DNA from 3 places in the Shewanella sp. MF05960 genome. Region 1 is predicted to be linked to each of the others. Evidence: predicted binding sites of a transcription regulator. Region 1 holds the regulator's gene; each other region holds the start of a gene.
What was found. The regulator sigma-54, encoded in region 1, starts transcription at its own class of promoters, with help from an activator protein. The targets are predictions, from matches to a motif close to GTTGGCACGNNNNTNGNNT.
Positions count from the first base shown of each region.

Region 1 (10,378 bases):
GGCATTGTCCAATCAGCTTAGCGACCATGCCATTAACTGATTTGATGTTCTGACCTAGGTTCATTTTACTCATCGCTATCTCCTACAAATGACAATGGACTGCTTAAAAATTAAACTACTACTTAGTAGGTATCTTCTCTCTATATGAAAACTGTGTGCCAACTGTTTAAATTAATTTAAATTGTTTAAAAACAAGTGTTTATAGTTATTATTGTGTTTTGCAATATTGGGTTGTTTGTTTTAATTGGTGCAATTGCACTAATTTGGTGAACTAGCCTTTGGGTGATGGCTGTTTATTGAGAGGCATTATGGCGGTAATTTATGGCAGTAAAAGGTTATGTAAATGACAAAATGAGGACATTACGTTTGTCATTCATATGAGGATAAATAACAGTGCGCCAAGGTTCCTTGAAGACACGCTTAAAAACTGCTTAAGAGCGTCATTCTCAACGTTAAAGAATAAGTGTACTTTAGTCGGCGCACGACTGAAGAGGGGGAAATACTAATCCGCATTAACAAGTGACCACACTGAATGTTTCCAGCGGTTTTTGATTAATTTAAAAGGCATTATATTCAATTTGAGCGGTTAATCATTTACCGTGAAATGTGAGTCGTATGCAATGAATGGTAATTGATGAATAGTGGGCTGTAAGCGGTTAAATAAATTCAGTTTAACTTGAATATCATTGTCAAAAAATGCCACGAGAGAGTACAACTGACGTTTGTTAAGTGCTGTTAGATAATCAGTGCGACGCGTTAGCCGCCTTCATCGAATTTATCGTTAATCAAATTACACACCGCCTCTAATGCCACTGCTGCGTCTGGACCTGTTGCTGTGACAGTGATCATTTTTCCGATGCCACTTTCCAACATGAGCAGTCCTAACACGCTAGCGGCACTGGCTTGTTTGTCTGCTTGAATTAGGGTGATTTCAGCATCAAAGTCAGCAGCCAGTATCGCTAGTTTTGTGGCTGCTCGTGCATGTAAACCTAATTTATTTGAGATGGTGACTTGGCGCTCAAGCATGGCTAGCACTCCACATAGGACTAAAGCTGATCTTCACTGATATTTAGCTCTCTGTGGCGGGCGTTGACTGTGTGTTTACTGCCTTGTCTAAATCGCTTAGCGAGTTGGTCTGTGATATAAACTGAGCGATGTTGTCCGCCTGTACAGCCGATGGCGATGGTTAAATAACTGCGATTATTACGCTCTAAATGTGGCATCCAGGTTTCGAATAGATTTTCGATTTGCCAAATAAACTTATTCACCAGAGGCTGACGGCCAAGAAACTCTTGCACAGGCTCATCAAGACCTGTTAATGGTCTTAATTCTATTTCCCAGTGCGGGTTAGGTAAAAAGCGCACGTCGAACATAAAGTCTGCTTCGGTCGGCATACCGTGTTTAAAGCCAAACGATTCAAAATTAATCACTAACTCTTTATCAACACTGCCAAGCAATATTTGTCTTACTTGATCGCTTAGCTCGTAAATATTGAGTGCCGATGTATCGACATAGTGATCAACCATTTTGGCGATAGGTTCGAGTAAGCGGCCTTCTAATTTAATCGCTTCTTGTAATGAAATATGGTTTTTAGATAGTGGGTGTAATCTGCGTGTTTCGCTGTAGCGTTTAAGTAAAACTTTGTCGCTAGAGTTTAAGAAAAAACTGGTAATTTCGGTATCAGGTTGCAGTATTTCAAGTTGTTCTTGAAGCACTTTGCCTTGTTCGGCAATATTGCGCACATCAACACTAATCGCTACTAGGTCATTATTGCCTTTTAACTGAGCCAATAAGGTGCCAATTAGCGGCAATGGCAGGTTATCAACACAGTAATAGCCTAGGTCTTCTAGTACTCTTAATGCTACTGATTTACCTGAGCCTGACCGTCCTGATACGATAACAAGTTTCATGCCGTAATTACCTGATAGAGTTCTGTTGAATCGTGGATTTTACGCAGCTGTTTTAGTACTTGTTTGTCGCTGAGTTTTTGGGCCATCGAAGATAAGGTGCTTAAGTGTTGTTGGCACTGATCTGCAGGAACTAATAATGCAAATAAGATATCGACAGGTTGTTTATCGATGGCATCGAACGAAATGGGTTCTTCGCATTTTACAAAGATCGCAATAGGGTGATCGATTGTCGTTAATCGGCCATGAGGTATTGCAATACCATTACCTATACCTGTGCTACCCATTTTTTCTCTTGCGATAAGGCTTTCAAACACCTCTTGCGAAGACAGGGTCGGGTACTGGGCAGCGACTAAATCGCTGATAAGTTCCAGTACCTTTTTCTTACTGCCCGGTGTGGCACAGGTGGTGCATTCCGGCTGCAGGATGGTACAAAGTTCCATCGTTAGTGTTTTGTATACTTCTCTTTGTGTTTAATTACCTGACGATCGAGCTTATCTATCAGGGCGTCTATTGCTGCATACATGTCTGTATGTTCTGACATTGCAAAAATTTCTCCGCCCTTTAGGCTGACTTTAGCTTCTGCTTTTTGTTGTAATTTTTCTACGTTGAGTACAACGTGAACATTATTGATCTGATCGAAGTGCCGTTCAAGCTTTGAAAACTTTTCCTGAACGTATTCACGTAAAGATTCGGTTATTTCAACATGATGCCCTGATAAATTGATCTGCATTACACTTCTCCATTGTTGAGTGATTTATAAACTCTTACGTTGGTTTGAGGGCGGTATCATCATTGCCTCACGGTATTTTGCAATCGTACGACGAGCAACGTTTATGCCCTGTTCGGCCAGTAGTTGAGCCATTTTGCTGTCGCTAAGCGGCTTTTTCTGGTTTTCTGCAGCAACCAACTTTTTAATAAATGCACGGATTGCTGTCGATGAGCACTCTCCGCCATCATCAGTGCTGACATGACTAGAGAAAAAGTATTTTAATTCAAACAACCCTCGTGGGGTGTGCATGTATTTTTGAGTGGTCACGCGCGAAATGGTCGATTCATGCATTTCTACGGCTTCAGCAATGTCATTTAATACCATAGGTTTCATGGCTTCTTCGCCATATTCGAAAAAACCTTGTTGGAATTGCACAATGCAATTGGCTACTTTTAACAAGGTATCGTTACGGCTTTCAATGCTTTTGATAAACCATTTAGCTTCTTGCAAATGACCTCGTATAAACTGAGTATCAGATGGGTTTTTACTGCTGCGAGCCATTGCTGCATATTGCTGATTAACACCGATTTTAGGCATGTTATCTGGATTGAGTTCAACAACCCAACGGCCATTCTTTTTAAATACTGTGACATCAGGGATCACGTATTCGTCATCGACGGCAGTGATCAATAAGCCAGGACGCGGATTAAGAGATTGAATTAAGGTAATGGCATCACGTAACTCATCTTCTTTTAAACGCGTTTTACGCATTAATAATCTAAAGTCACGCCCAGCGATTAAATCCAAATAATCTTTGATGAGCATTCGCGCATTTTCAATGTGCGGAGTTGAGTCTGCATATTGTGACAGTTGAATGAGTAGACATTCACTAAGGTCACGTGCAGCAACACCTACGGGGTCAAAATGTTGAATTCGCTTTAACACCGCTTGAACCTCATCAAGCTCAACATTTTCATCGCCCATAGCTTCTAGTATTTCTTCAGTGCTTTGGGTTAGATAGCCGCGTTCATCTATTGCGTCAATGATGGCTGTTGCGATGGCAAGGTCGGTGTCTGAAAATGGCGTTAAGTTTTTTTGCCACTCTAAATGTTCATATAAGCCTTCGGTGGTTTCCCCTTGAAAAGGCATATCATCGTCACGCATGCTGGCACTACCAGACCCTGACATCGGTGAGGCGGTATAGACTTCATCCCAGGTCGTGTCCATGGGCATGTCGTCCATAGTTTCTTTACTGATGGATTCTGTGGTGTCGATGGTTGAAGTATCTTTTTCGACACTCACATTACTGTTGTCACTGAAGTCTGTGTCTGATTGATCGCGACTTTCTTTTAAGGGATCTTTAGCTTGAGAAAATTCATCTTCTATTTCAAGCAATGGATTTGAGTCCAGCGCCTGTTGGATTTCTTGCTGTAGCTCCAATGAAGATAATTGCAGCAAGCGGATGGCTTGCTGCAATTGAGGGGTCATAGTGAGATGCTGACCCATTTTAAGTTGGAGTGACGCTTTCATTTACCGCTTATCCCTAGATGATTTCCATAAAAATAACAATCTCGAAAAACTGTAATGGGGTGTCACGTACGTCAATGACATTTCACGCAATTTAGGTATCGTTCAATGGAATGAATTAGATAGGCTAAAAGGCGTATACCCAATCAACTTGAAGATACGTGTTTCAGAGCTTCACCGTGTTTTCAATACTAGGCGCGTTAATGCGGTAATGTAGGCACCTTATAAATTAACGCAACAACGTAGTGGGAACACGGTGAAACTCCCAAGGGGCAAGTTTTACACGCGTTCATGCTGTGTTATTGATTTTGGAAAGGGAACGACCATTAACCGCAATCAATGCCTTGCCTAAACGCGTGTAAATTCTTGCTGAAATCGAGTATCTTCAGGTTGTTTGGGTATATAACTTAACTATAGCTTGAATTGTTCACCTAAGTACACAGCTCGAACTTGTTGATTGCTCAAGATCTCTTCAGGTGTTCCTTCGGCAATTAAATTACCTTGGCTTACGATGTAAGCTCTTTCACATACATCGAGTGTTTCGCGAACATTATGGTCAGTGATCAGTACACCTAATCCACGACTTTTTAGCTGCTGGATAATTTTTTTAATGTCGATAACCGAAATCGGATCAACCCCCGCAAAAGGTTCATCAAGCAAAATGAATTTAGGGTTAGCAGCGAGTGCTCGGGCAATTTCGACTCGACGGCGTTCACCGCCAGACAATGACATGCCTTGGCTGTCGCGAATGTGAGTAATGTGAAACTCTTCCAGTAAATGCTGGAGCTGTTCAATACGTTCGTCATTACTGAGTTCTTTGCGGGTTTGTAACACCGCCATGATATTGTCGTGCACGGTGAGTTTTCGAAAAATACTGGCTTCTTGTGGTAAATAACCAATCCCTTTACGGGCTCTAAGATGCATTGGGTCAGCGGTGAGGTCGTCATTATCAATTAATATACGGCCTTTATCACTTTTGACTAACCCTACAACCATGTAAAACGTGGTTGTTTTACCGGCACCATTAGGGCCAAGTAAACCGACAATTTGCCCCGTTTTTACAGTTAAGCTGACGTCTTTTACGACTTGACGCGCTTTATAGCTTTTGGCTAGGTTTTCAGCTGTTAAGGTAATTTGGCTCATGGTTTTATCTGCTTGTTGACAGGGATCTCAGGCAGCTTTTGTTTTGGCGCTGACTCGTCTTGGAAATTTTCTGGTTGAATAATCGTGATGACGCGATCTTGGCCTTTACCGGTACTCTCAGCAATTAACTCTTGGGCTTTAATGTTGTATTTAATTAGGTTGCCCGTGACTTGGCTGCCTGCTTGGTCTAGCTTGGCATTACCGGTTAACGTCAGAGTTGTTGTGGCGAGATCGTAACTGATTTCGTTGGCACTGGCGGTACCGATGTTACCGTCGTCGAGTTCTTGAGAAAATGTCGCGGGTTTGCCCGTCGCGATTAAGCGTTTTGATACGCCGTTTTTGGGGGTAAATGCGCGTAATTCGTCGGCATTAATATTAATCGTGCCTTGCACAATAGTCACGGGGCCATTAAAGACAATTTGATTGTTTTTAATGTCGGCAGATTGGCTCACTGCAGCAATTTTCAATTCTTGTTTGAGATCACCTTGTTTTGCCATTGCTGGAATGCTCAGCATGCAAAGTAAGCCACTTAATAGTAATGCGGCATTGGCGCGAGGATGTCGATTATTGTGACTCATATGTTCCTTCTACTTTGCTTAGTAGCGATAATTTTTGCGTATTCAAGTCAGCATGTAGGCCTAAGCCTTGGATCATAAACCCTTTACCTTTGATATACACCATCTCTTGTGAGCTGCCTATCATGGTCGTTAAATCTAGGGTGACTGCTTGTGTGGTCACTGACTGTAACGGTTCTTCAATATCAATTGCATCGATAATAACATTATTTTCTAAGCTGACTTTATTGCTCTGTTTATTTAATTGTCCTTTGTCAGCACTGAGTTGCCACTGTGCTTTACCATTTTCTGGGTAAATTAAATAAACGGGATCAGTAAAGTGGGTGATATCGCTGGAAGCATAATGCTCCATATGCTTCGCGGTGACTTTACTGGCAATCAAACCTTGTTCATTGTATTCGGTTGTGCGTAAGTCGTTGGCGACAAAGTCCGGACGCTCAATACCTATCACTTTTACGGCATCCATTTCACTGCGTTTTACTTGCGTTTGCCAATACAACACAAGGGCAAGGCCGAAAAATGCCGCTATCGCGATGGTAACTCTGTTCATATACTCATACCGTGGGCACTGGTGAATTTGTCTTGGCTTAATAATAGTAAATCTGTGAGTTCACGCAATGCACCATGGCCACCATTGAGACTCGTCGTCATATGGCAATGTTGTTTAACAAATGGGTGACCGTCGGCCACACAAACCGCAAGACCCGCGGCTTTCATCACAGGTAAATCGACCATGTCATCACCAATGTAAGCCACTTCGTCTGGGGTGACATTATATAAAGACAATAACGCTTCAAATGGTTCAAACTTATTATCGATGCCTTGATAAATGTGTTTAACCCCCAGTGCAGTCATACGGGTTTCAACAATTTTAGATTTACGGCCTGTTATCACGGCGACATGAATGCCGCTAGTGAGGGCAGATCGCACGCCATAACCATCGCGAGTGTGGAAAGCTTTTAACTCTTCGCCGGCATTACTAAGGTAAATTCGGCCGTCAGAAAACACGCCATCAACATCGCATATTAACAATTTGATTTTTTTAGCACGTTGCCAAATATCATCGCTGATTGGTCCGTAAAAACCTGAGTGAGTGGTTGTGTCTGACATGGTTAAATAACTCCTGCTTTAACCATATCGAGCATATTTAGCGCGCCGATCGGTTGATGTTGTGGGTTAACGACAATCAGTCCGTTAATATTTCGTTCTTCCATGATTTGCAGTGCTTGTGCCGCTAAAATACCGCTAGGGCTAGTGACACAATTTTTGGTCATTACCTGCGAAATAGGTGTGGTGCGTAAGTTAACTTCGGCATCGATAATGCGGCGCAAATCACCATCAGTAAAAATACCGACTAGGGTGTTCGTTTTATCGACTATGGCGGTCATGCCAAGGCCTTTTTTCGATATTTCGTACAGTGCTTCAGTAATGCAGATGTCATCGCTGACGCTCGGTAAGCTTTCACCCTGATGCATCACATCTTCAACTTTTAATAATAATTTACGGCCTAATGAACCACCCGGATGCGATAGGGCAAAATCATCTCGAGTAAATCCTTTTGCTTGCAGTAATGCAATGGCGAGTGCATCACCCATCGCCAAGGTCGCGGTGGTACTTGACGTTGGCGCTAATCCAAGTGGGCATGCTTCTTCTTGGACTTGAATACAAAGATGGATTTTTGAGAGCCTTGCCATATTGGATTCTGGTTTACCAGTAATCGCGATGACCGGAACGCCCATGCGTTGAATTACAGGCAATAAGGTCAGGATTTCGCTTGATTCACCAGAGTTTGAGATGGCCAATACGATGTCATTTCTGTCTAATGCGCCTAAATCGCCATGACTTGCTTCGCCAGGGTGTACAAAAAAGGCTGGTGTGCCTGTGCTGGCAAATGTCGCCGATATTTTATTACCAATATGGCCTGATTTACCCATGCCCATGACAATAACTTTGCCCTTGCATTGCATAATGAGTTCGCAAGCCTGGCCAAACTCTACCGAGTCAACATATTGATATAAATTATCTAATGCCGCTTTTTCAATATCGATGACTTTGCGGCCCCATTGGCGAAACTGAGTTTGATCTACCATGCTTGTCTCTCTTTTGGCTTAATACCTAACCTTTATGCTCCAACTTAATGGGATTGAAATACAACAATTTGGTACGCAATAAAGGTGATTAATAATAGGACGCCATGCCAACGAGTCAGTTGTTTTTTGGCGCCACTGGATAAGACTAAAACGGCTAACGCTGCGCTTGTGCCTAATACCATGTAGAAATCTCTCCCACTGGCTTGTGCATCTATCACCCCAGGGGCGATAAGCCCTGGTATCGCGAGTACCGCTAATATATTAAATAAGTTAGATCCAACGATATTGCCTATTGCTAAATCATCTTCTTTTTTTAATACCCCAGCAATACAGGCGGCAAGTTCTGGCAAACTGGTCCCCACAGCAATAATGGTTAAGCCAATGACCAAATCAGAGAGCCCATAAAATTTGGCAATCCCGACTGCACCATCTACCATCCAACCGGCTGATAGTGGGAGTAATATAATACCAACTATAAGCCAAATGATAGCACGAAAGGTGGGGACGTTTTTAGGGATCTCAGATTCGATATCGTCATCTAAAGCATCTGGGGTTTTATTGTGAGTGGCTTGCCAAATGAAATAGCCCATTAATGCAAAAAATAATATCGTGAGCATGATGCCTTCTGCACGAGTTAACAAGCCATCATGTAAGGTGTAACCGGCAAAGACGGTGGCGGCTAACATTAATGGGATTTCACGTTTAAGTGTTTTGGAACCGACGCTAATCGCGCCCAGTAATGCGGTTAATCCTAAAATTAAGGTAATGTTGGCAATGTTTGAGCCCAAAACGTTACCGACAGCGGTATCACGCATGCCGTCCATTGAGGCTGTTGCAGCCACGAACATTTCCGGGGCTGAGCTGCCCATCGCGACGATAGTCAGTCCAATCAACATGGGTGGCAAGCCTAAATTACGTGCAAATGCTGCTGCTCCGTAAACAAATCTATCCGCGCTCCACACTAAAACAGCAAGGCCTGCAATTAACATTAGGATATTAACTAACATGAGATTCCTATGATGATAAATAATTAGCGGGCATTTTCGCTGGATTTTCACTAAATTGAAAGCATTGCACACTAATTGTATTAACAATGAGCATTGGTTATATGGATATAGTTGTCGCTTAGTGGACAATTACAGTACAATTTGCGCTTCATCTTTTTCTAAGGAAGGTTGTTATCTCCTCAACACCGATGCCTGATATGAGTAAATCAAATAATTCCCCTTTGGTCGAAATAAACCATTTGGCGTTTAGCCATGGTTCGCGAGTGATCTATAAAGATATTTCGCTAACGATACCTAAAGGTAAAGTGACGGCCATTATGGGCCCAAGTGGGATAGGTAAAACTACCTTATTAAAATTGATTGGTGGGCAACTCAGACCTGACAGCGGCCAAATTTTATTTGATGGCCATGATGTTCATAAATTAAAGCGCGAAGAACTCTTTGAGCTGCGCAAGCGTATGAGTATGTTGTTTCAAAGTGGTGCTATGTTTACCGACCTTAACGTGTTCGATAACGTCGCATTTGCATTACGAGAGCATTCGGGATTACCTGAAGACATCATTCGCTCGATTGTATTGATGAAACTGCAAGCGGTAGGTTTACGCGGCGCAGCATATTTAATGCCAAACGAGTTGTCTGGTGGTATGCAACGCCGAGCTGCATTGGCGCGTGCCATTGCGCTTGAGCCCGAAATGATTTTGTATGATGAGCCTTTTGCAGGGCAAGACCCGATTTCTATGGGGATGCTGGTGAAATTAATTCGTGAGCTTTCAGATACGTTAAAGCTCACCTCTGTTGTGGTATCGCACGATGTAGATGAAGTGTTGGGTATTGCTGATTACGTTTACGTCATCGCAGAGAAAAAAGTCATTGCACACGGAACACCAGAGCAACTTCGTTTGTCTGATAACCCGCAATTAATTCAGTTTATCCAAGGCGCGCCAGATGGTCCGGTGCCATTTCATTATCCTGCCGAGGATTATCAAGAGGAGTTATTGCGTGGGCGTAATTGATTACATTGCCGACATCGGCAAATACGCACTAAAAATGGTGTCAGGCCTTGGCCGTGCGGGCTTAATGCTGTGGGGCGCTATTGTACGAGTGCCTAATATCAAGAAAGGTTTACCATTATTAATCAAGCAAATTTATGTGCTTGGTGTTCGTTCAATGGTGATCATACTGGTATCGGGTTTATTTATTGGTATGGTGCTGGCATTGCAGGGATATAACATTCTTGTTGGTTTTGGCACTGAAGAAAGCTTAGGTCCAATGGTCGCGCTGAGTTTACTTCGTGAATTGGGTCCGGTGGTTGCTGCACTGTTGTTTGCTGGTCGTGCCGGTTCTGCACTCACCGCAGAAATCGGTCTAATGAAATCCACCGAACAGCTATCGAGTTTAGAAATGATGGCCATCGATC
Region 1 covers NZ_JBOZPS010000004.1:190,083-200,460, reverse strand. Annotated here, with positions in the region: gene ACROAE_RS05750 (hypothetical protein) at 1-73, opposite strand, end outside; gene ACROAE_RS05745 (HPr family phosphocarrier protein) at 757-1,026, opposite strand; gene rapZ (RNase adapter RapZ) at 1,047-1,910, opposite strand; gene ptsN (PTS IIA-like nitrogen regulatory protein PtsN) at 1,907-2,350, opposite strand; gene hpf (ribosome hibernation promoting factor) at 2,353-2,640, opposite strand; gene ACROAE_RS05725 (RNA polymerase factor sigma-54) at 2,665-4,149, opposite strand; gene lptB (LPS export ABC transporter ATP-binding protein) at 4,558-5,289, opposite strand; gene lptA (lipopolysaccharide transport periplasmic protein LptA) at 5,286-5,867, opposite strand; gene lptC (LPS export ABC transporter periplasmic protein LptC) at 5,854-6,414, opposite strand; gene kdsC (3-deoxy-manno-octulosonate-8-phosphatase KdsC) at 6,411-6,974, opposite strand; gene ACROAE_RS05700 (KpsF/GutQ family sugar-phosphate isomerase) at 6,977-7,954, opposite strand; gene ACROAE_RS05695 (calcium/sodium antiporter) at 7,999-8,961, opposite strand; gene ACROAE_RS05690 (ATP-binding cassette domain-containing protein) at 9,150-9,974, shown strand; gene mlaE (lipid asymmetry maintenance ABC transporter permease subunit MlaE) at 9,961-10,378, shown strand, end outside.

Region 2 (10,378 bases), on a different contig from region 1:
ATGGCAGAGTCGGTGACTATGGATGATATTATCACTCAAGTGATGGCTAACTGTGAGCCTATAGCAGACAAAAAGCAGTGTCAGTTAGAAGCACAAGACACTTCGCATTCGAGGATGTTAGCCAATGCCAATGCGTTAAGTTCTGCGGTGAACAATTTGGTGATGAACAGCCTTGAAGCAGGCGCGACAAAAATTAAAGTGTCTGCCAGTGAAACCGTTGACGGACTATTATTAGATGTGATTGATAATGGCAAAGGGTTAGACCCTGCCATGCAAAAGCAAGTGCTAGAGCCGTTTTTTACCACCAAAAGTCAGGGCACAGGCCTTGGGTTAGCAGTGGTTCAGTCTGTGGTACGCAATCATGGCGGACACATTCAGTTATCGTGCAAACCCGGAATGGGCTGCCATATTCGATTGATTTTTCCACATGCCAAAAAAGCACATCATCAGGAGGTGACACATGGCTGAAGCACATATTCTATTAGTTGAAGATGATGCTGATTTACGCGAGGCATTACTCGACACCTTGTTGTTAGCTCACTATGAGTGCGTTGATGTTGGCAGTGCTGAAGAGGCGATTATCGCCTTAAAAGCCAACCAGTTTGATATGGTGATCAGTGACGTGCAAATGGACGGCATCGGCGGTATGGGGTTGCTCGGTTATTTACAGCAGCACCAACCTAAATTACCGGTATTGTTGATGACGGCTTACGCCACGATTAACAGCGCGGTTAGTGCGATGAAGTTAGGTGCGGTCGATTACCTCGCCAAACCCTTTGCGCCAGAAGTGCTACTCAATCAAGTGTCTCGTTATTTGCCGTTAAAGCAACATCACGATAAACCTGTGGTAGCCGATGACAAAAGCCTGGCGTTATTGGCACTTGCTCAACGTGTTGCAGTGTCTGAAGCTTCGGTGATGATTATGGGCCCAAGTGGCTCAGGCAAAGAAGTGTTAGCACGTTATATTCATCAACACAGCCAGCGTAATGGACAGCCGTTTATTGCCATTAACTGTGCGGCTATTCCTGAAAACATGCTCGAAGCCACGCTATTTGGTTACGAGAAAGGCGCGTTTACCGGCGCGTATCAAGCATGCCCGGGTAAATTTGAACAGGCCCAGGGCGGCACACTATTACTCGATGAAATATCGGAAATGGAGCTTGGTTTACAAGCCAAATTATTACGAGTATTGCAAGAGCGTGAAGTAGAGCGTTTAGGCGGCCGTAAAACCATTAAGTTAGATGTACGCGTATTAGCGACCTCAAACCGCGACCTTAAAGCCATGGCAACATCTGGCGAGTTTAGAGAAGATTTATACTATCGTATTAACGTGTTTCCGTTAACCTGGCCTGCATTACATCAACGCCCTGCGGATATTTTACCGCTGGCGCGCCATTTACTGGCTAAGCATGCTAAAGCCTTAAATATGACGTCAGTCCCTAAACTTGATGATGCCGCTACTCGACGTTTATTAACTTATCGTTGGCCGGGTAACGTGCGTGAACTCGATAATGTGATTCAACGTGCGCTGATTTTACGCGTGAATGACGATATTGGCGTCAATGACATTATTATTGATTCTGCAGACGTAAACCTATTATCTAACGATATCCTCGATGTTGATAAGTCTGGTGATGTTGAAGGGTTAGGCGATGAGCTTAAAGCGCAAGAGCACGTGATTATTTTAGAAACCCTGAATCAATGTCAGGGGAGTCGGAAAATGGTCGCTGAGAAACTCGGGATCAGTGCGCGTACGTTGCGTTATAAAATGGCAAAAATGCGCGACATGGGTATTCAATTACCCGCGTAATGTTGTTATTAAATCTATAACTATCTGACTATAAAGTATTTAAATAAAAACCAACTTATCTGCATATATGTAGGTAAGTTGGTTTTGTTGATGTTATCCCTTCTGTTTTACATCTTGGCATCTATATTGCTTTAACTCCTTATAAGATTATTGTTGTCGTCAAAAAGTCGACGAAAGGGAGTGACACCATGCAGATTAGCGCCAATCCATTATTACAAGAAATGCAATCGCTTCGTGGCGAAATCGCCCCTTCTATTGGTTCATCAATTGCCCCTAACTTAACTCAGCAAGTGAATAACACCACTGGCGCTGATTTTAGCCAGCTGTTATCGCAAGCGGTAGGTAGCGTGAATGGACTGCAACAAACATCATCGAGTTTAGCTTCACGTTTAGACATGGGCGACACGACTGTGAGCTTGTCTGACACCGTTATTGCGCGTGAAAAAGCCGGTGTGGCATTTGAAGCCACCGTGCAAGTGCGTAACAAGTTAGTTGAAGCGTATAAAGAAATCATGAGTATGCCTGTTTAGCCGCTGTCGGTTTTAAGCGCTAGGTAATCCCAAACATCAGACATATAGCAGGTACATATTGTGAGCACAGACATAATGGTAGGTTCAGATTCAACAGTTGACGCCGGTGTCCAGCAGGAGAACAAGTCTGGGCTAATGGGCAACGTCGGCGGGGCTGACATGATGCGCCAGGTGATCATGATTTTGGCTTTAGCTGTGTGTCTTGCATTGGCTGTTTTTGTGATGATGTGGGCACAAGAGCCGGAATATCGTCCATTGGGTAAAATGGAAACGGCTGAAATGATCCAGGTACTTGATGTACTGGATAAAAGCCAAATTGATTATCAAATTAATGTTGATGTTGTCAAAGTGCCTGAAGACAAATATCAAGAAGTAAAATTACTCCTAAGCCGCGCAGGCATTGAAAGCAGCACTCAAGCCAATGATTATTTAAGTCAGGACAGTGGTTTTGGTGTGAGCCAACGTATGGAGCAAGCGCGTTTAAAGCACAGCCAGGAGTTAAACCTGGCTCGCGCCATTGAAGAGCTTAAAAGCATTAGCCGCGCGAAAGTGATTTTAGCCCTACCAAAAGAAAACGTTTTTGCCCGCAATGCATCAAAGCCAAGTGCAACGGTTGTGGTTAATGTACGCCGTGGCGGATTAGGCCAGGAAGAAATTGACGCGATTGTTGATATTGTTGGCTCTGCTGTACAAGGTCTTGAGCCATCACGCGTCACCGTCACCGACTCAAATGGTCGTTTATTAAATTCTGGTAGCCAGGACGGTACCTCAGCTAGAGCGCGCCGCGAACTTGAACTGGTACAACAAAAAGAAGCGGAATATCGTCGCAAAATTGAATCGATTTTAATGCCTATTCTTGGCCCTGAAAACTTTACCTCGCAAGTTGATGTCAACATGGACTTCACTGCGGTAGAGCAAACGGCTAAGCGTTTTTCACCTGATTTACCGGCTATTCGCAGCGAAATGACCATTGAGCGTAACTCGTCGGGTCAAAGTTCTGGCGGTATCCCAGGGGCGTTGAGTAATCAACCACCAATGGAAGCTGACATTCCTCAAGTGGCGGGTGAAGCGGGCAGTGTGTCAACAGCCTCTGGCGATATGTCTAAAGAAGCGACTCGTAACTATGAACTCGATACCACCATTAGCCATACTCGCCAACAAATTGGTGTAGTGCGCCGGGTGAGTGTGTCGGTTGCCATTGACTTTAAACCGGGTCAAGTTGATGAGAATGGTCAAGTGTCTCGAGTGCCTCGCACAGAAGAAGAGATGACTAATATTCGTCGTTTACTTGAAGGTGCGGTGGGCTTTAGCACTCAACGCGGTGATGCGCTTGAAGTGGTCACCGTGCCGTTTATGGACCAGTTAATTGAAGCGCTACCAGAGCCAGACATGTGGGAGCAGCCTTGGTTTTGGCGCGCCATTAGATTAGTGTTAGGTGCTTTATTGATCTTAGTGTTGTTTTTAGCCGTGGTTCGTCCAATGCTGAAAAAACTCACTAATCCACAAGGTAGCGACATGCCAGCGGACACTCGACCTGGTCATGAGTTAGCTGAAATTGAAGATCAATATGCCGCAGACACCCTGGGCATGCTCAACACTAAAGAAGCTGAATATAGTTATGCCGATGATGGTTCAATTCATATACCTAATTTGCATAAAGATGATGATATGATTAAGGCAATTAGAGCACTCGTGGCCAATGAGCCTGAGCTTTCCACTCAAGTAGTTAAGAATTGGTTACAAGACAATGGCTAATGAAAAAGATAAAGAAAAGGCAAAACCGGCTGCATTTGACCCAGGGTCGATAACCGGTGTTGAAAAAACCGCTATTTTGCTACTCAGTTTGAGTGAAGCCGATGCCGCGTCAATTTTAAAACACTTAGAGCCTAAGCAGGTGCAAAAAGTGGGTATGGCGATGGCAGCCATGGATGACTTTGGTCAAGAAAAAGTCATTGGTGTGCACAAGTTATTTTTAGATGATATTCAAAAATTCTCTTCAATTGGTTTTAACAGCGAAGAGTTTGTGCGCAAAGCGTTAACCGCGGCATTAGGCGAAGACAAAGCCGGTAATTTGATTGAACAAATTATTATGGGTAGCGGTGCCAAAGGACTAGACTCGTTAAAATGGATGGACGCTCGCCAGGTGGCGACTATTATTCAAAACGAACATCCACAAATTCAAACCATTGTGTTGTCTTATTTAGAACCCGATCAAGCGGCTGAAATTTTTAGCCAGTTCCCTGAAAACACTCGTTTAGATTTAATGATGCGTATTGCCAATCTTGAAGAAGTTCAGCCTGCAGCATTGCAAGAGTTGAATGACATTATGGAGAAACAATTTGCGGGTCAAGGTGGCGCACAAGCGGCGAAAATGGGCGGCTTAAAAGCGGCTGCAAACATTATGAACTACCTCGATACCGGCGTAGAAAGCCAGATTATGGAAACCATGCGTGAGTCTGATGAAGAGATGGCGCAGCAAATTCAAGATATGATGTTTGTGTTTGAAAACCTGATTGATGTTGATGATCGGGGTATTCAAGCCTTGTTACGTGAAGTGCAGCAAGATGTGCTGATGAAGGCACTTAAAGGGGCTGATGAAGCCTTAAAAGAGAAAATCTTAGGCAATATGTCTAAACGTGCTGCAGAATTATTGCGTGACGATCTTGAAGCCATGGGTCCCATTCGTATCAGTGAAGTGGAAGTGGCTCAAAAAGAAATTCTGTCTATTGCACGTCGCTTAAGCGACAGTGGTGAAATTATGCTGGGCGGTGGTGGCGGTGACGAGTTCTTATAATCGGTCGTTTGAGTGCCGTTATTTCCGATAGCTAATTTACTAACAATACAAGTGATTGATTATGTCTGAATCCAAATCGTCTAAAAATGTCCTCAGTGTCGATGATGAAGTTGAATTCAGTCATTGGCAGCTTCCTGATATCACGCGAGATAAAAGCCAAGATCCTTCTAATATGTTTGGTAAGTCATCTGAGCCTTACCAAACCAAACCTGTGACCGCTGAAAAATCAATGGCTCCGCCAACCATGGCGCAAATTGAAGATATTCGCGCTGCTGCGGAACAAGAAGGGTTTGAGCAGGGCAAGCAAGACGGTTATCAACAAGGTTTAGAGCAAGGCCGTTTAGAAGGCTTAGAGCAAGGCCACAGTGAAGGTTTTACTCAAGGTGAACAACAGGGCCTTGAAGCTGGGCAAGTAGCCGTTAACCAATTGGTTGAGCAACTCACGCAGCTTATCGCTCAGTTCGAACAACCGTTATCTGTTTTAGACGCTGAGATTGAAGCGGAATTACTGGCGATGACAATGAGTTTAGCTAAGTCAGTGATTGGTCATGAATTAAAAACCCATCCAGAGCATATTTTGTCGGCACTTCGTCAAGGTGTTGACGCACTGCCGTTAAAAGAGCAAAGGGTTAAGCTACGCTTAAACCAGCACGATGCCGATATCGTGTCGCAAAACTACCCGCCAGAACAACTGCTAAAAAATCAATGGCAAATCGATATCGACCCGACGTTATCAAACGGTGATTGCATGATTGAAAGCGTGCGTTCTTCAGTCGACTTACGGGTTAAACAACGTATTGATCAAGTGTTTACTGAGCTTGAAGAGCAGGCCACTCAGCTGACTAAAAATGCCCAACAGTTAAAAACTACAACCCCTAATTATCAATCATCTGAAGTTGAAGATTTAGCTGCTTATACGCAAGCATCTGCTGAGCAGGCTCATGTTGACGATGAGAGTACATCATCAGTTGATCAAGTTGACTCATCACAAACGGACTCTTCACAAATCGATCGCATAGAAGATAGCCATGCGAAAGCGGCTTTATCGCCTGCCATTAATGAACAACAAAATGTAAATGATCCATCACAACAAGTCCCGATAACGCCAGATACGATTAGTGTTGATGATACTGCGAGAGTTGATGAAGCCGCTAATGTTGATGCCACTAATGTTGATGCCACTAATGTTGATACTGCTAAGGACAATGGATGAACCATCGTCAACAGCAGTTGCTGAATAAATTTAGCGTTCATCACAAAAAAGTGTTGCCTCTGCGCCCTGTGGCCAGTGGTCAATTAGTGCGTGTTGTCGGGTTAACCCTTGAAGCCACTGGATGTCGTGCGCCTGTAGGCAGCTTGTGTTCAATTGAAACCATGGTGGGCGAGTTAGTGGCTGAAGTGGTCGGTTTTGATGATAAATTACTGTACTTGATGCCAATTGAAGAGCTGCGCGGCGTATTACCAGGCGCTCGAGTGACACCGTTAGGTGAGCAATCGAGTTTAAATGTAGGCATGTCGTTACTCGGACGAGTGCTCGATGGCAGTGGTGCACCGTTAGACGGTTTAGGACCATTGAATACTGACCACCAAGCTGCTCGTCACGGACCCAATATTAATCCCTTGTCTCGACGAGCGATTACCGAGCCTTTAGACGTCGGTGTAAGAGCGATTAACTCGATGCTCACCGTTGGTAAAGGTCAACGTATGGGCTTGTTTGCTGGCTCTGGTGTCGGTAAAAGTGTGCTCCTTGGCATGATGACTCGCGGTTCTACCGCTGACATTATTGTGGTTGGGCTGGTGGGCGAGCGTGGCCGTGAAGTTAAAGAATTTATTGAAGAGATTTTAGGTGAGGAAGGCCGAGCACGTTCTGTTGTCGTTGCCGCGCCAGCAGATACTTCACCATTAATGCGTTTACGCGCGTGTGAAACCTCTACGCGTATTGCCGAGTATTTCCGTGATTTAGGTTATGACGTGTTATTGCTGATGGACAGTTTAACCCGTTATGCCCAGGCTCAGCGTGAAGTTGCGTTAGCGGTGGGTGAACCGCCAGCCACTAAAGGCTATCCACCATCGGTGTTTGCAAAATTACCCAGACTCGTTGAACGAGCGGGTAATGGCGGTCCTGGTCAAGGCTCTATTACCGCATTTTATACTGTGCTAACAGAAGGTGATGATCAGCAAGATCCGATTGCCGACGCTTCTCGTGCCATTTTAGACGGCCACGTGGTGTTATCTCGCCAGCTCGCAGACTCTGGGCATTACCCGGCTATTGATGTGGAAGCCTCTATTAGTCGTGTGGCGCCAATGGTGATAAGTGGTGAGCATCTAGAAGCGATGCGTCGTGTAAAACAAATGTATTCGTTGTATCAGCAAAATCGTGATTTGATTTCTATCGGCGCTTATTCACAAGGCAGCGATCCGCGCATTGATAATGCCATTCGTTTACAGCCTGCAATGAATGCATTTTTACGTCAGGGCTTTAAAGAACCTGTGAGCTTTGATGACAGTAAACTCATGCTGACGCAAATTGCCGCGCAGTGCCAAGGTTAATCCATGGCTAAAACAGATCCGTTAGTCACCGTACTTAAATTAGCTGTTGCCGCAGAAGAGAAAGCCGCGTTGCAATTAAAAGCCGCTCAATTTGAACGCCAAAAGCGCCAGGGGCAGCTTGATGCGCTAAATAATTACCGCTTAGATTACATGAAGCAAATGGAAGGCCACACCGGCACCACATTACGTGCTAATCAATATCATCAGTTTCATCAATTTATTCGCCAGGTTGATCAGGCCATTTTACAACAAGTGGCCGTGGTTAAAGACGGTGAAAAACAAGTGGGTTATCGTCAGCAACATTGGCAAGAGACTCAACAAAAGCGTAAAGCGGTTGAGATGTTGTTGGCTAAAAAAGCCACCAAAGAGCAAATGGCTGAGTCAAAACGCGAACAAAAAATGTCTGATGAGTTTGCGATGCAGCAATATTTTCGGCAGAAGATGAAGTAGTTTGTTGAATCAGAATTTATCAAGGTTTGCTTGTCAGCAGTAGATTATCAGCATTAGATTGTCAGCATTAGATTGTCAGCATTAGATTATTAGTATTTTTACCTTATTTTTACCTCAGTTTTTGGCCTCAATGTTTAACTTTAGTGTTTTTAAACAAGTGGCACTTAAATTGCTTGATTCTGTTCATAGAAAAACACATCGTCAGCGAAGTGACAGTACTAAGTGGATTTTTAAAGTCCATGTTAGTTGCTGTCGGGTTATCTACATACCAATGTGACAGTGCATAACGTACTTGATATTGACCCCTTTCGAGATGATATTTCACCAAACTTGATTTGATTTAAGTGGAGCCGATTATGCAGCAGATGAGCAATATCTTACTTAGCAATAGCAGTAAATCTGCCGATGTGGGTTTGAAAGGTAACAAGCAAGATGTTGAAAATACGTCATTCTTATCTACTTTTAATCAGGCGAGCGAATCAAGTGCAGAAGTAAAAAATGCTAGCGTTAAAACCGTAGACTCAAATGTCGAAGTGCCAATATATGATGCCGATATCGAAAACGAACTCAATAAAACAGCTGAGCAACTTTCTGATGAAAATTCAGATGCAGAGATGATTTTTGCTCAGCTGACGATGGCCGATACTTTAGGTAAGCGTAATCCTCATGGCGGAAATGAATTGCCGTATGTCGATAAGAGCGGTGTTTACACGCAACAGGGCGCCACTTTAGAACCCATTTTTAATTCGCCTAATGTAATCGGAAATACATTAGGTGACTTAACGTTTGAACAAATTGATTTAGATTCTCTTGATAGTAAAAGCAGTGAATTCAATGTCGATGAGTTATTTACCGAAACAATTCATTTATCTCCTTCGTCTTCATCTTCACTCGTTATCTCAGAGCTTAATCCCGAGCAATTAGCCAATTTAATGGCATTTAGCAAACTTTCTCGCACTGAATTACAAGCACTAGATGCTGAAGCATTAGGTGAGTTAGTGAGCGATTTTAATTTACAAATGCCCGTTGTGGATGAGTCTATTTTAGCGATGGCTGAGCTCGAACTTGAAAGTATTGATGATACTTCGGTTAATGTGCTTAATACTTACCAGCAAAGCGAGATAGATAAAGCGCTTGTTGTGAATGCGAGAGTTAAAGATCAAGGCGCTACTATGGCGCAATTGGATGTTGAGTTAACATCAATCCCATCTTCAGTGACACTGAGTGCGAGTATCGCATCATCATTCAGCGCGGAGTTAAGCGCCTCTCAGTCTGATCAGAATATGACATCAACTTTGGCTGCAGATGCTAAAGCTATTTTAGGTGATAAAACGCGGATCGATGGTAATATTCAACCTGTTGCTGCTGAGGTAAAAGCCTTAGAAAAAGCTGATTTTTCGGTGGTGTTAGATTCTGTTGCAGGTAAGCGTGCTAATGAATCTAGTGTAAACGTTAACTCCGCCAATAACGGACTTGATATGTTTGCTGATGTCAGTGAAGTTGACAATAAGTCGTTACAAAATCAAAGTAGCTTTACGCCTGTGCACAAGAGTGAGGTACCGCAATTTCAACTCTCATTAAGGCCACAGTCGGAGGCGGGCAGCCAGATGCAGGAGATGATCCAAAAGTTTTCTCCTGTCATGAAGCAACAGTTAATCACCATGGTGAGTAATGGTATTCAGCAAGCCGAAATTCGTCTTGATCCACCAGAGCTAGGTCATTTAACGGTAAAAATACAAATTCAGGGTGATCAAACTCAAGTGCAATTCCATGTTGCGCAGTCGCAAACTCGCGATCTTGTTGAGCAAGCTATTCCTCGTTTACGTGACATGCTTGCAAGTGAAGGGTTACAACTGACCGACAGCAAGGTATCGCAAGGCGGTAGCGGACGAGAGCAGCAACAAGAGTCATCTGAACATCAAGGCCAGTCATCTGATGGTCAATTGGACGAAATATCAACACAAGACATCAGCTTGATGACAAATACATCAAGGAGTTTACATTCTGCTATAGATTATTATGCTTAAGCAGGTAACCTATACACATAATATGACTTTTTAATAACAATGGGTTATTGAGCTCGTCATCAAGTTAGTCACATTGTTTATTGGGAACCTTTATGGCTGAAGAATTAGAGTTAGAAGAGACTGCAACCGGCGGGAAAAAGAAGAACAAGCTGGTGTTATTTGGTGGCATAGGTTTGGTTGTGCTTTTATTAGCCGCGGGTGGTGCCTGGTTTTTTAT
Region 2 covers NZ_JBOZPS010000017.1:27,273-37,650, forward strand. Annotated here, with positions in the region: gene ACROAE_RS15930 (sensor histidine kinase) at 1-468, shown strand, start outside; gene ACROAE_RS15935 (sigma-54-dependent transcriptional regulator) at 461-1,810, shown strand; gene fliE (flagellar hook-basal body complex protein FliE) at 1,999-2,340, shown strand; gene fliF (flagellar basal-body MS-ring/collar protein FliF) at 2,413-4,095, shown strand; gene fliG (flagellar motor switch protein FliG) at 4,088-5,134, shown strand; gene fliH (flagellar assembly protein FliH) at 5,196-6,347, shown strand; gene fliI (flagellar protein export ATPase FliI) at 6,344-7,684, shown strand; gene fliJ (flagellar export protein FliJ) at 7,688-8,134, shown strand; gene ACROAE_RS15970 (flagellar hook-length control protein FliK) at 8,491-10,161, shown strand; gene fliL (flagellar basal body-associated protein FliL) at 10,254-10,378, shown strand, end outside.
Region 2: the regulator sigma-54 is predicted to act here: its motif matches at 1,924-1,942, upstream of fliE (flagellar hook-basal body complex protein FliE).

Region 3 (10,378 bases), on a different contig from region 1:
ACGAATATCGCCAAGTCGGCAGCCCTAATGTAAAAAAAGCCAATGTCCGTATTGTGGCAGCAACCAACCGCGATCCCGCTAAAGCCATTGAAAACGGACATTTTCGTGAAGATTTGTATTTCCGCTTAGCGCATTTTCCTATCAACGTGCCGCCGTTACGTGACCGTGGCAACGACATTAGCGGACTCGCCCAACACTTTTTAGCCTACCGCAATGCTGCAGAAAAGCTCAGTAAAGCTTTTACTGACGATGCTTTAGCTCTTATTCAACAACAAAAATGGCCTGGCAATGTGCGAGAGTTAAAGCATGCAATCGAACGCGCTTATATTCTTGCCGACGATATTATTGATGTCAGCCATATCAATATTAACCCGCTAGAACCGTCTACCGAGTCAGCGGAAGAAGATGTCCAAATCCCCGCAGGTATGCGTTTAGATGAACTTGAAAAAGTCGCAATCTATCAAGCACTCGATCAAACCGCCGGCAATAAAAATGACACAGCCAAGCAACTCGGCATTAGTGTCAAAACCTTGTACAACAAACTGAGTAAATACGAAGATCAAACCAGCTCAGAAGATTAAGAAACTCATCATCCCAGAAGAGATTCTGAGTTGGAATTTACCAATCCAATCATCCCGGCAATACTTTTAAGCTGGGACACACCAATATTGTCATCCCGGCAGTGCTTTTGAGTCGGGCACACCAATATCGTCATCCCGGCAATGCTTTTGAGCCGGGATCCAGGTGTTAGCTTTGTTCTTTTGTACAATGGCCTGCGGCCACTAACGTCGTGGCGCTTCGCCCACACCAGATTAAGATCGCAAGGTTCCACCCTGCACGGGCCAAAAGGGGATCAACAGCAATCCCCTCTTGGATCACCCCTGCCGTTCCGGCAACATTTTCGCTTTTTAACCAAACAACAGCAGCGAAAAAATTGCGACGGAAAATTATCCAGCTTTTGACCGCGTTTCGGTGTTCTTCAGCCTTATTCGAAAATGCTAACGCTTCAGATGGGGCGTCCCTTCCCCTCTAAAGCTAGCCAGACATCCATGTCTGGACTCACGTCATTTTCTTCAACGACCTCAAGTTCAGAGTTGAATTTGAACTGTTGCAAGCAATATACGTAACTCATTTATGCCCCAATATGTGTTTGGAATGCATAGTTATCTCGCTTTCCTAATCCTTAGTTGACCCAGTTTATCCAATCCATATAGAGTTCATCATGAGTGAGCGAAACTGGATGGGTATACCGTCATATTCAAACTTAATTAGTTTTGAGTGTTTTTAAGTCAATTCACATTCGCGTTTTTCAGTATGGTGTATTTAATTGAAAGCTGATAAGTTATTTGCATACAGATAGTTAACTGTGCGTGTTTTCACTGGTCTAAGCGAGATAAATACGCATCGCATAAATACTAAAACGTTAAATGAACCATATGGATAGTCGTATACTTAAAACATTAAATATAGTTACCATATTTTTTGCTGTGTTAGCAGGCGCTTTTTTAGCGTTATCGCCAACCTTTATTATTATAAGGAATAGCGTTTTTATTGGACTACTCCCATTTACAATATGCTTTATTGTTTCGTATACGATATCGTTAATCGTTCAAAAAAAGTTATCTTATGCGCTGATATTACCGAGTGTTTATACATTTACATTTGGTGGTTCTATGGGAATAGCATTGGTTATATCCGAATCATTTTCGTTCGAGAGAGGCTTTGAAATCACAACATTTCACCTTATATGGTTAGTAATCTCGATTATCAGTTGCCTTGTACCTAAATTTACAGTTCGCTTAATAGCGGGGCGTTATATGTGAATGACTATGGGTTGGAGTCAAATGGAAGTATTAAAAGGTATCAATCTCACTGACTCTTTCGTTTTAGATTGGAGTTATGAGAATAACTGTCTTTGCTTTGAGCTTGAGGCCAGCATCTGGCCTGAGTCCAGATATTATGCCGAGCCAAAGTTAAATGAATATACGTACTACCGAAAAGCAATACTTCAATTCACTAATGCAGTTTCCGTATCTGGTTTAAAGCCCAAATCAGTTGTAATGCCATCTATTGATCCAGACGGTTCAATTGATTATGGCAACATTGATACATTGCAGGTAGTCGATAGTGGATTTGAGCTTACCGGTAATTTTGGCAATATAAAAATATCTGGCGGGGAGCTTCGATTTCAAATTCATACATAACAATCTTTGTCATTCGGGCCTACTGTCTCCCGCGACGTTCAAAAGTTCGAGCGCATGCTCGTAACGTTAAACCATAGAAATTTTAATTCGAAACTCACTAATTAGATCTTAGCACCTAAACCGTTTATGTCCAAAAACGAGTTGGTTTTAGCTTTTAAACGCCCAAATTCAACTCTGAACTTGAGGCCGTTGAAGAAAATGACGTGAGTCCAGACATGGATGTCTGGCTAGCTTTAGAGGGGAAGGGTCGTTCCTTGGCATCCATGCCACCACGACATTCGTGAATCCATTCACATCAGACTCCCATCTGAAGCGTTAGCATTTTATTCTTTACCATAAAGAGTTGGCCGAAGCAGACTATAAACGCGGCCCAAAGCTGGATTAAATTTCCGTCGCAATTTTTTCGCTCATCAGAAAATGTTGCCGGAACGCTGAGGGTTTGCAAAGGGGTACAAGCGCTTTACCCCTTTGCTCTGGTGTGGGCGAAGCGCCACGACGTTAGTGGCCGCAGGCCATAAGCAAAATAAAAACAAACACCTGGATCCCGGCTCAAAAGCATTGCCGGGAAGACAAATTTAAACTAACCGACCCATATAGATATACTTGAATCAAACTAACGTTTATTCACACTGTCGTGGGCGAAGCATCACGACCTTAATGGCCTGAGGCCAGAAGAAGAAAATTACCCTTGTGGAATCATCACAGACAACGACTTGGGTTTCACCTCAATACGCATATCATCAGCCTCAAACAGCTCGCCATCAATCACGTACTTAAACTGAGTATCGGTTGTTAAATAGATTTTTTTCGCCTGTTGATGATGAATCGCACTATTTGCAGCGTTTTGGTCTCGACTGCCTGTTAAGCCTGCAAACAATAACTCGGTCATGCTGAGCAATTGTTGTGGCGAAGTCTCACTTGCCTCAATCCAGGTAATGTCGAGTAAACCATCATTAATAATCGGTTCGCCATTACCCTGAGCTAATACGCTGGAAAATGGCGCGGCATTGGCAACCACTAAACTGGTGGTGTCGATAGTGTGGGTTTCACCATCATCGAGCTGTAAGCGTATCGATAACGATTGATTTTCATCAATGGCTTCCCATAAGCCATTTAAATACGCTAACTGGCCCATGTCGTTCTTGGTTTCGCGGTCGGCTTTTTGAATCATTTTATGCTCAAACCCTAACCCCACCAGCAGTAACATAATGGTGTCGTTACACACTGCGGTATCAATACGTTGGTGATGGCCTTGAATTAAAATATCTAACGCCTGCGACACGGGTATTAACTTACTTGTGACACCAAATAAAGTGTGGCTTAACGCATTAGTGGTGCCCATTGGGATAATGCCTAAATAAATATCACTGTAGACCAACACCGAGGCGACCTCGTTAACCGTGCCATCACCGCCACAGGCTATAACAATATCAGCACCTTTGGCTTTAGCTTGTTCGGCTAATAGCACCGCCGATTTATCTTTGGCGGTGTACAACACATTAAGCTGAAAATAGCGCGATAGGGTTTGTTTAATATGATCGGCTTCATCGTGCCATTTACCGCCGCCCGACACAGGATTAACAATTAACCAGGCTTGTTTATGGATATTAATTTGCTGCTTTTGATGCATTTTTTCAACGCCAGCTAACTGCCACTTGTTCAAGCGGGCCGTTTGGCGAATATCATTAATGCTTTTGAGCACTTCGGTAAACTGACGATTTTTATCGCGGCACACTATATACGCGGCCAAGACTAATACTGAACGGCCTCGACCTAAGGCGCAATGCACTACCACATTGTTGCCTTTGCGTACCTGAGTGTGTAACCAGTTTACGGCTTGATTTAATTGCGCCACAGTTGGCACATTATGGTCTAACACCGGAATATTTAAATACTCGATATTTTCGTCCACTAAGGTCCATTCAAGTGCATCAAACTCGGCGGTTACATCTAAAATAGCACCTATTTTTTCACGTTTTAATTGCTCAACGTCACTTGGAAACAAACGGCAAGCTAAATACAATTGTTTATCTATCTTTTGAATTGCCGGCACTTTATCGTGCTTTCTTGCCCACGCGTTATACGCCTGACAGCCCATTAAAAACGGCACAAAACTCCAACTGATATACCACGGGATACTGCCATCCTGGCTTTTACGAAAAATCCCCGCGCTATTAAACCAATACGCAGAGCTGACTAGAGCTAAAGACAATGCCACCCAGCCAAACGCCACTTGCAGCACTACATTTGGTAATGCGATGCATAAGCACAACGCGATAAAAGTACCAAGGGTGTAATAATATTTAATGTGGATTTGGGTCGGCATAATCGGTCCTCCTGGAGTGAAATAATAAAAAGCGGCACTCATGCCTAATGCATGAGTGCCGTTATATTATTAACAGTCTGGATCTTCGGCTTTCATGCCTTCTTTTACATCTTCACAAGCATCCTCAACTGCATTACCCGCATCTTGAATCATCTCATCGACCTTCTCACCGGCATTTTCGGCTTTGTTATCTGAACATGCTGATAAACCAGCAGTTAATAACACCATAAAACTTGCCATTGTGATTAATTTTAATAATTTCATAATTCATCTCCTTGATGATGGTAAAGACTTAATTGCTGGCAGATGCTTCTACTAGCTACATTAAGATATGCTTAATTAACAATTAAGCCATGTTTATTATTTAGATGGCTGCTGTTAAATGACTATTGTTTGGATACCTGTTATTTAAATGACTTTTAGCGAGGTGATTTACCACGCAGCGCATTCGACACAAGCGAAATTAACAACAACACCACAAAGATAAAGAAAATAATTTTGGCGATCCCTGCGGCTGCACCTGCAATACCGCTAAAACCCAATAGACCTGCAATCACTGCTATCACTAAAAACATTAATGTCCAGCCCAACATAAAAACCTCCTTGGTATACGGTTTGTCTTAAATGTACTGAATATGCATAAACGATATTAGTACGTGCGATGAACTCTGTATGTCTGTGTTTTGTATACTTCTTATCGTTCGTATATTTCTCATTGTTCGTATACTAACTAAAGCCAGCATCGTGCCAACTTTCAAAAAAAATCGTAACCACCTGAAATTAATAAAATAAAAAGTTATGCGGATTAAAAGGGAAATCAGAAACCCAAACCTACGTAAGCAATTTTTACCGACTATTCGGTAAGAGTTTCAGGCTCAAAGCCTAATGGGAAACCAACAGATGTAAAAAAGGGCTGCCAACAATGGCAACCCTATTTTTTATGATGTTGATTTACGATTTACCGCATGTTTATCTTGGTAATTTAATGGATATCACCGCCGCTAAAGCAACAAATGCACTCGAGATCCACAAACAGGCTTCTAGACCATATTGTTGATACACCCAACCCGACAATACCGTACCAATTAAGCGCCCCATGGCATTGGCCATGTAATAAAAGCCGACATCGAGTGACACGCCATCATGTCCGGCATAGCTGACAATAAGGTAACTGTGCAGCGATGAATTAATCGCAAACACTGCACCAAACAGCATTAAGCCGCCAATTAATGACTGCTGAATATAAAAGTTAAAATGTAACGCTAATGCAATGGCTGCTGGGATAAGTAACAAATAACTAGCCCATAAAAAGGCCGAATGCCCTGTTGGCACCTTGCCTTGTTTTTTACCAGTAAAGTACGGCGCAAATGATTGCACTATGCCGTAACCAATCACCCAGCAGGCCATAAAGCCGCCAACCCACCAATGGTCCCACTGAAAGGTAACTGCTAAAAATACCGGCAATGCCACCACAAACCATACGTCGCGGGCACCAAACAAAAACATCCGCGTTGCCGACAGCATATTAATTGCCGGGCTTTTTGAGAACATATCAGTAAATTTAGGCTTGTTTTTGGCTTTACCTAAATCGGCTTTTAAGCTGAGTAAACTCATCAGCCACACTATGGTCAACATGGCGGCCATTGCTATCACGGCGCCGCGAAACTCAAGTAATGTCAGTAATAAGCCACCTAAAAAGAAACCCACCCCTTTTAAGGCATTTTTAGACCCCGTAAGAATCGCCACCCATTGATACAACTTACCCTGAGCATCACCAGGCACCAGCATTTTAATCGCGCTTTTGGCACTCATTTTATTGAGATCTTTAGCAATACCAGACAAGGCCTGCGCCGCCATAACATACATGACGGTCAGCATATCGGCGGGTACCGTTAACATGGCAAGGGCGACAATTTGCAGCCCAAGACCAATGTTCATGGTGTTATTTAACCCCAGTCTTGCGCCTAACCAGCCGCCAACCAAGTTAGTCACCACGCCAAAAATTTCATAAAACAAAAACAACATGGCAATGTTAAGCGGGCTGTAACCGAGCTGATGAAAGTACAACACCACCAGCATACGTAGCGCACCATCCGTTAAGGTAAACGCCCAATAATTACCGGTAATAATCAGGTATTGTTTAATCTGCGGCGGCAATGCGCTCAGAGATATCAGCCCCATGCTGAGTTATTCCTTATCTGCTAGGCCAACTTTGCGGGCAAGCTCAGCGGTGCGGTTAGCGTATCCCCACTCATTGTCGTACCACACGTATAATTTCAATTGGGTGTCGTTGACTACCATGGTCGACAAGGCATCAATAATGCTCGAGCGTGGATCGGTTTTATAATCAACAGACACAAGTGGGCGTTCTTCATAACCCATAATGTCTTTAAGCTCATTGTCAGCAGCTTGTTTAAGCAATTGATTCACTTCTTGTACTGTAGTGCCGCGAGCAAGTTCAAACACACAATCGGTAATCGATGCATTGGCCAGTGGAACCCGAATAGCATGACCATTTAGTTTGCCTTTAAGCTCAGGAAAAATGTGAGTAATAGCAGTAGCAGAACCGGTTGTGGTGGGGATTAAACTGATACCACAGGCACGGGCACGGCGTAAATCAGCGTGCGGAGCATCTAAGATGGTTTGGGTATTAGTGATGTCGTGGATTGTGGTCATCGAACCATGTTTAATGCCGATTTTTTCGTGGATAACTTTTACCACTGGCGCTAAACAGTTGGTGGTACAAGACGCAGCCGTCACAATCGGGTGAATCGCTTTATCATAAAGGTCATCATTTACGCCCATCACAATATTGAGCACGCCCTCTTCTTTCACTGGTGCTGTAACCACAACACGCTTAACACCTTGCTCTAAATACGCTTGCAACAAGGCCTTGGTTTTAATTTTACCTGAAGCTTCAATCACTACATCGCATTGTGACCAATCGGTATCTTGAGTGGCTTTATTTTGAGTACATGGAATAGCTTTGCCATTAATTACAATGGCATCGCCTTGATGAGTCGCCTCATGATGCCAACGACCATGCACAGAATCAAAGGTCATTAAGTGCGCTAATGTTGCGGCGTCACCAGCGGGATCGTTAATATGAACAATTTCCACGTCGTCCCAATCGTACGCTGCGCGCATTGATAAACGTCCCATACGGCCAAAACCATTAATTCCGATTTTAATTTTCATAATATTTCCCACTAAATTTAAAGTAAATTAAGCTGAACTAAACTAAATTTAAGCACCTAAGCATTGCAGAGTTAACGGCAAAAACTGACTTTATCAGGGCGGTTTTTCATGCTGTCTAGACGATCAAGATGCGGCAAGATTAACGCAATGTTATTTTCGGTCGTTTGCGCAATCACCGACTTAATCCATAACGGTAATGCTGAATTAATCCGATAAAACACCCATTGGCCATGTTTTCTGTCGCTTAGAATATTGGCCTTTTTCAGTAAGGCTAAATTACGTGACACTTTAGGTTGGCTCTCTTCATTAAGCGCTTGCATTAACTCACACACACACAGCTCACCATGATAATGAGTCAGCATTAAGGTTTTTAGACGGATATCGTCGGTTAAGCATTTATAAAACGCGATGGGATCGACATCGGTTAGCGCCTCTTCGGCGAGCGGTTCAACTTCGGCTGGTGTTTCAATGGGTGCTGTTGCAGACGCCTTACGTTCCACCAGCAAAAACATTGATAAGCGATTGTTAAGCTCGGTTAAAGTGCTGGAGAAAGGATGGTTACCTTTGCGTGTTTTAGGATCAGGAAAATCCCAGGCGAGTTGCTTACCAGCCCCAGGAAAACTGCGGCATTCGCTATTGGCTTTATCGCAAAGCGTAATCACGTAGTCAAAGGCTTGCCCAGCAAAGGTTTGTACATTTTTAGACACTAAATGACTGGCGTCGACACCAAACTTTTGGATTGCTTCAATCGCCCTTGGGTCAACTTGCTCCGGCTCAGTACCCGCGCTGAAAACCTCAAATTGATCAGCGGCTTTGCTCCTTAATAACGCCTCAGCCATTTGTGAACGGGCAGAATTTCCAGTACACAAAAACAATACGCTTTTCTTTTTCATAGATGACGGGCTCAGCTGGGATCTTAAAAACATTGTATATATGAATATTTACATATACAAGATTAAGGCAATAAAAAAGCCTATTCAGGATAATGAATAGGCTTAATATTGGATATTATTATTAAATTTGGTCGTTAATCACTTGTCGTATTTGTTCAAGTGACGTTTCTTTAACTAGATGTCCATTTTCAAAAACAGTCTCAAGTAAACCTTGATCCTCTTCAATATCTGTAACATCATCAAACAACACTAACTCACCATCAACGCGCTCGATTTTAAGTAAGCCTTTAGCTGATTTTTTCTTAGTATCTGTTTTAGGATCTTTAAATATCGCGACCCGCTCACCGTTTTTAACCACACTGGTTGCCTTAACTGCTGAGCCATGGGTATCACGGGTGACATACTGGTAGCTATACGAACCAATGCCTAAAACCACTTTAGACGCAAAGCCTTTATCCATTAAACGCTGTAATATTTGACGTTGGCGCGGTAATGTAATTGCGTCACCGTAAATAGCACCAATATGCTCATCAAGTAACTTAAAACCTTTGTCTGTGGTAGTGCCACCAAAAATATCCCAAAGGCATTCAATAAGCCCTTTGACTTCAAAATCCATTAAGCTAATGGTTTGCTCTTCTTCAAAAGCAAAATAGTTTCCATTCCAACGGTAAGCTTCATAACCATTGATAATGGCCTCTTTTTCAGCCTCATTTTGAGTATTAAACAGTTCTGCATAGTCAGAGACTGGAGAAACTTTATATCCGGTCAGAATTTTTACCGGATCACCTGAGTCTGGGCGGATAACTAATGTGCCTTCACGGGCCATGATCTCTTGCTTTAACTGAGGTAAATATTCCGTCACCAACGTCCAGAAGTCCCAAGTGTCAGACACCACACTCAATATTCCTTTTGGCGACTGTTCTTTCATCAAATATCTAAAGAACTCAATTTCGCCTTCCATGATCCAAGAACATGTCACCGAATGTTCAGTCGCATCAACAGAACAACCTACAAGCTCAGTATCAACGTTGGCACCATAATATTTCTCAGCAAACAGTACAGCTGGAATGGTATCTGTACCGACTAAACCAGAAGCCAAATGACCAAAACCACTCATTGCCGCAGCTTGTTTACCAAACATGCCTCTAAAGCTGAAGTCATGCCCCTGAAAAGGCACAAAATCCATTGGTAACCCGGTTTTTTCTGCAAATTCTTTGAACACTTTTAAATAGGCTACTGACGTTGTTGCACTTGTTTGAATGGGCCAATTTTCACAACTCAACACGGTTTCAATCATGTTAGTTAACCACTGAAAACCTTCTTTGGTGTTAACAACAGTGATAGGTGGTACCAAATAAGGAACCAATGTACCTTCTGGTAACGCTTTAATTTTGAGTGGTAAATAACCTAAATCGTGAAGGTCTTCTAGATATTGAACATTAACGGGGTAACCTAACATCGCACTCAGAATGCGTTTATGATTGGCAACGGCAGAGGCTTTATCCACGTTAAAAAATTCAGCCCATTCGTCCTGTAAATAGCTTTTAATGAAGTACTGTAAACCCACAAAAGCAACTTTGTCGTTATTATCTACATTACTTAGCTTGCCACTTCTTGAGGTAAAGTTTGCATATACCTCAGTGACGTCTGGATGATAAGCACGGCTATGAAATTCTTTATAAACATCTTTTTGCATACTTGCAGCGGTAATAGTCATGAGGGTTTCCTTACATCTCGATGATGTGTAACTTTATGTT
Region 3 covers NZ_JBOZPS010000011.1:10,254-20,631, reverse strand. Annotated here, with positions in the region: gene ACROAE_RS12465 (sigma-54 interaction domain-containing protein) at 1-581, shown strand, start outside; gene ACROAE_RS12460 (hypothetical protein) at 1,845-2,204, shown strand; gene ACROAE_RS12455 (diacylglycerol kinase family protein) at 2,887-4,530, opposite strand; gene ACROAE_RS12450 (hypothetical protein) at 4,600-4,794, opposite strand; gene ACROAE_RS12445 (DUF1328 domain-containing protein) at 4,950-5,123, opposite strand; gene arsJ (organoarsenical effux MFS transporter ArsJ) at 5,500-6,711, opposite strand; gene ACROAE_RS12435 (ArsJ-associated glyceraldehyde-3-phosphate dehydrogenase) at 6,718-7,728, opposite strand; gene ACROAE_RS12430 (metalloregulator ArsR/SmtB family transcription factor) at 7,800-8,621, opposite strand; gene ACROAE_RS12425 (nicotinate phosphoribosyltransferase) at 8,743-10,338, opposite strand; gene prs (ribose-phosphate diphosphokinase) at 10,349-10,378, opposite strand, start outside.
Region 3: the regulator sigma-54 is predicted to act here: its motif matches at 5,264-5,282, upstream of ACROAE_RS12445 (DUF1328 domain-containing protein).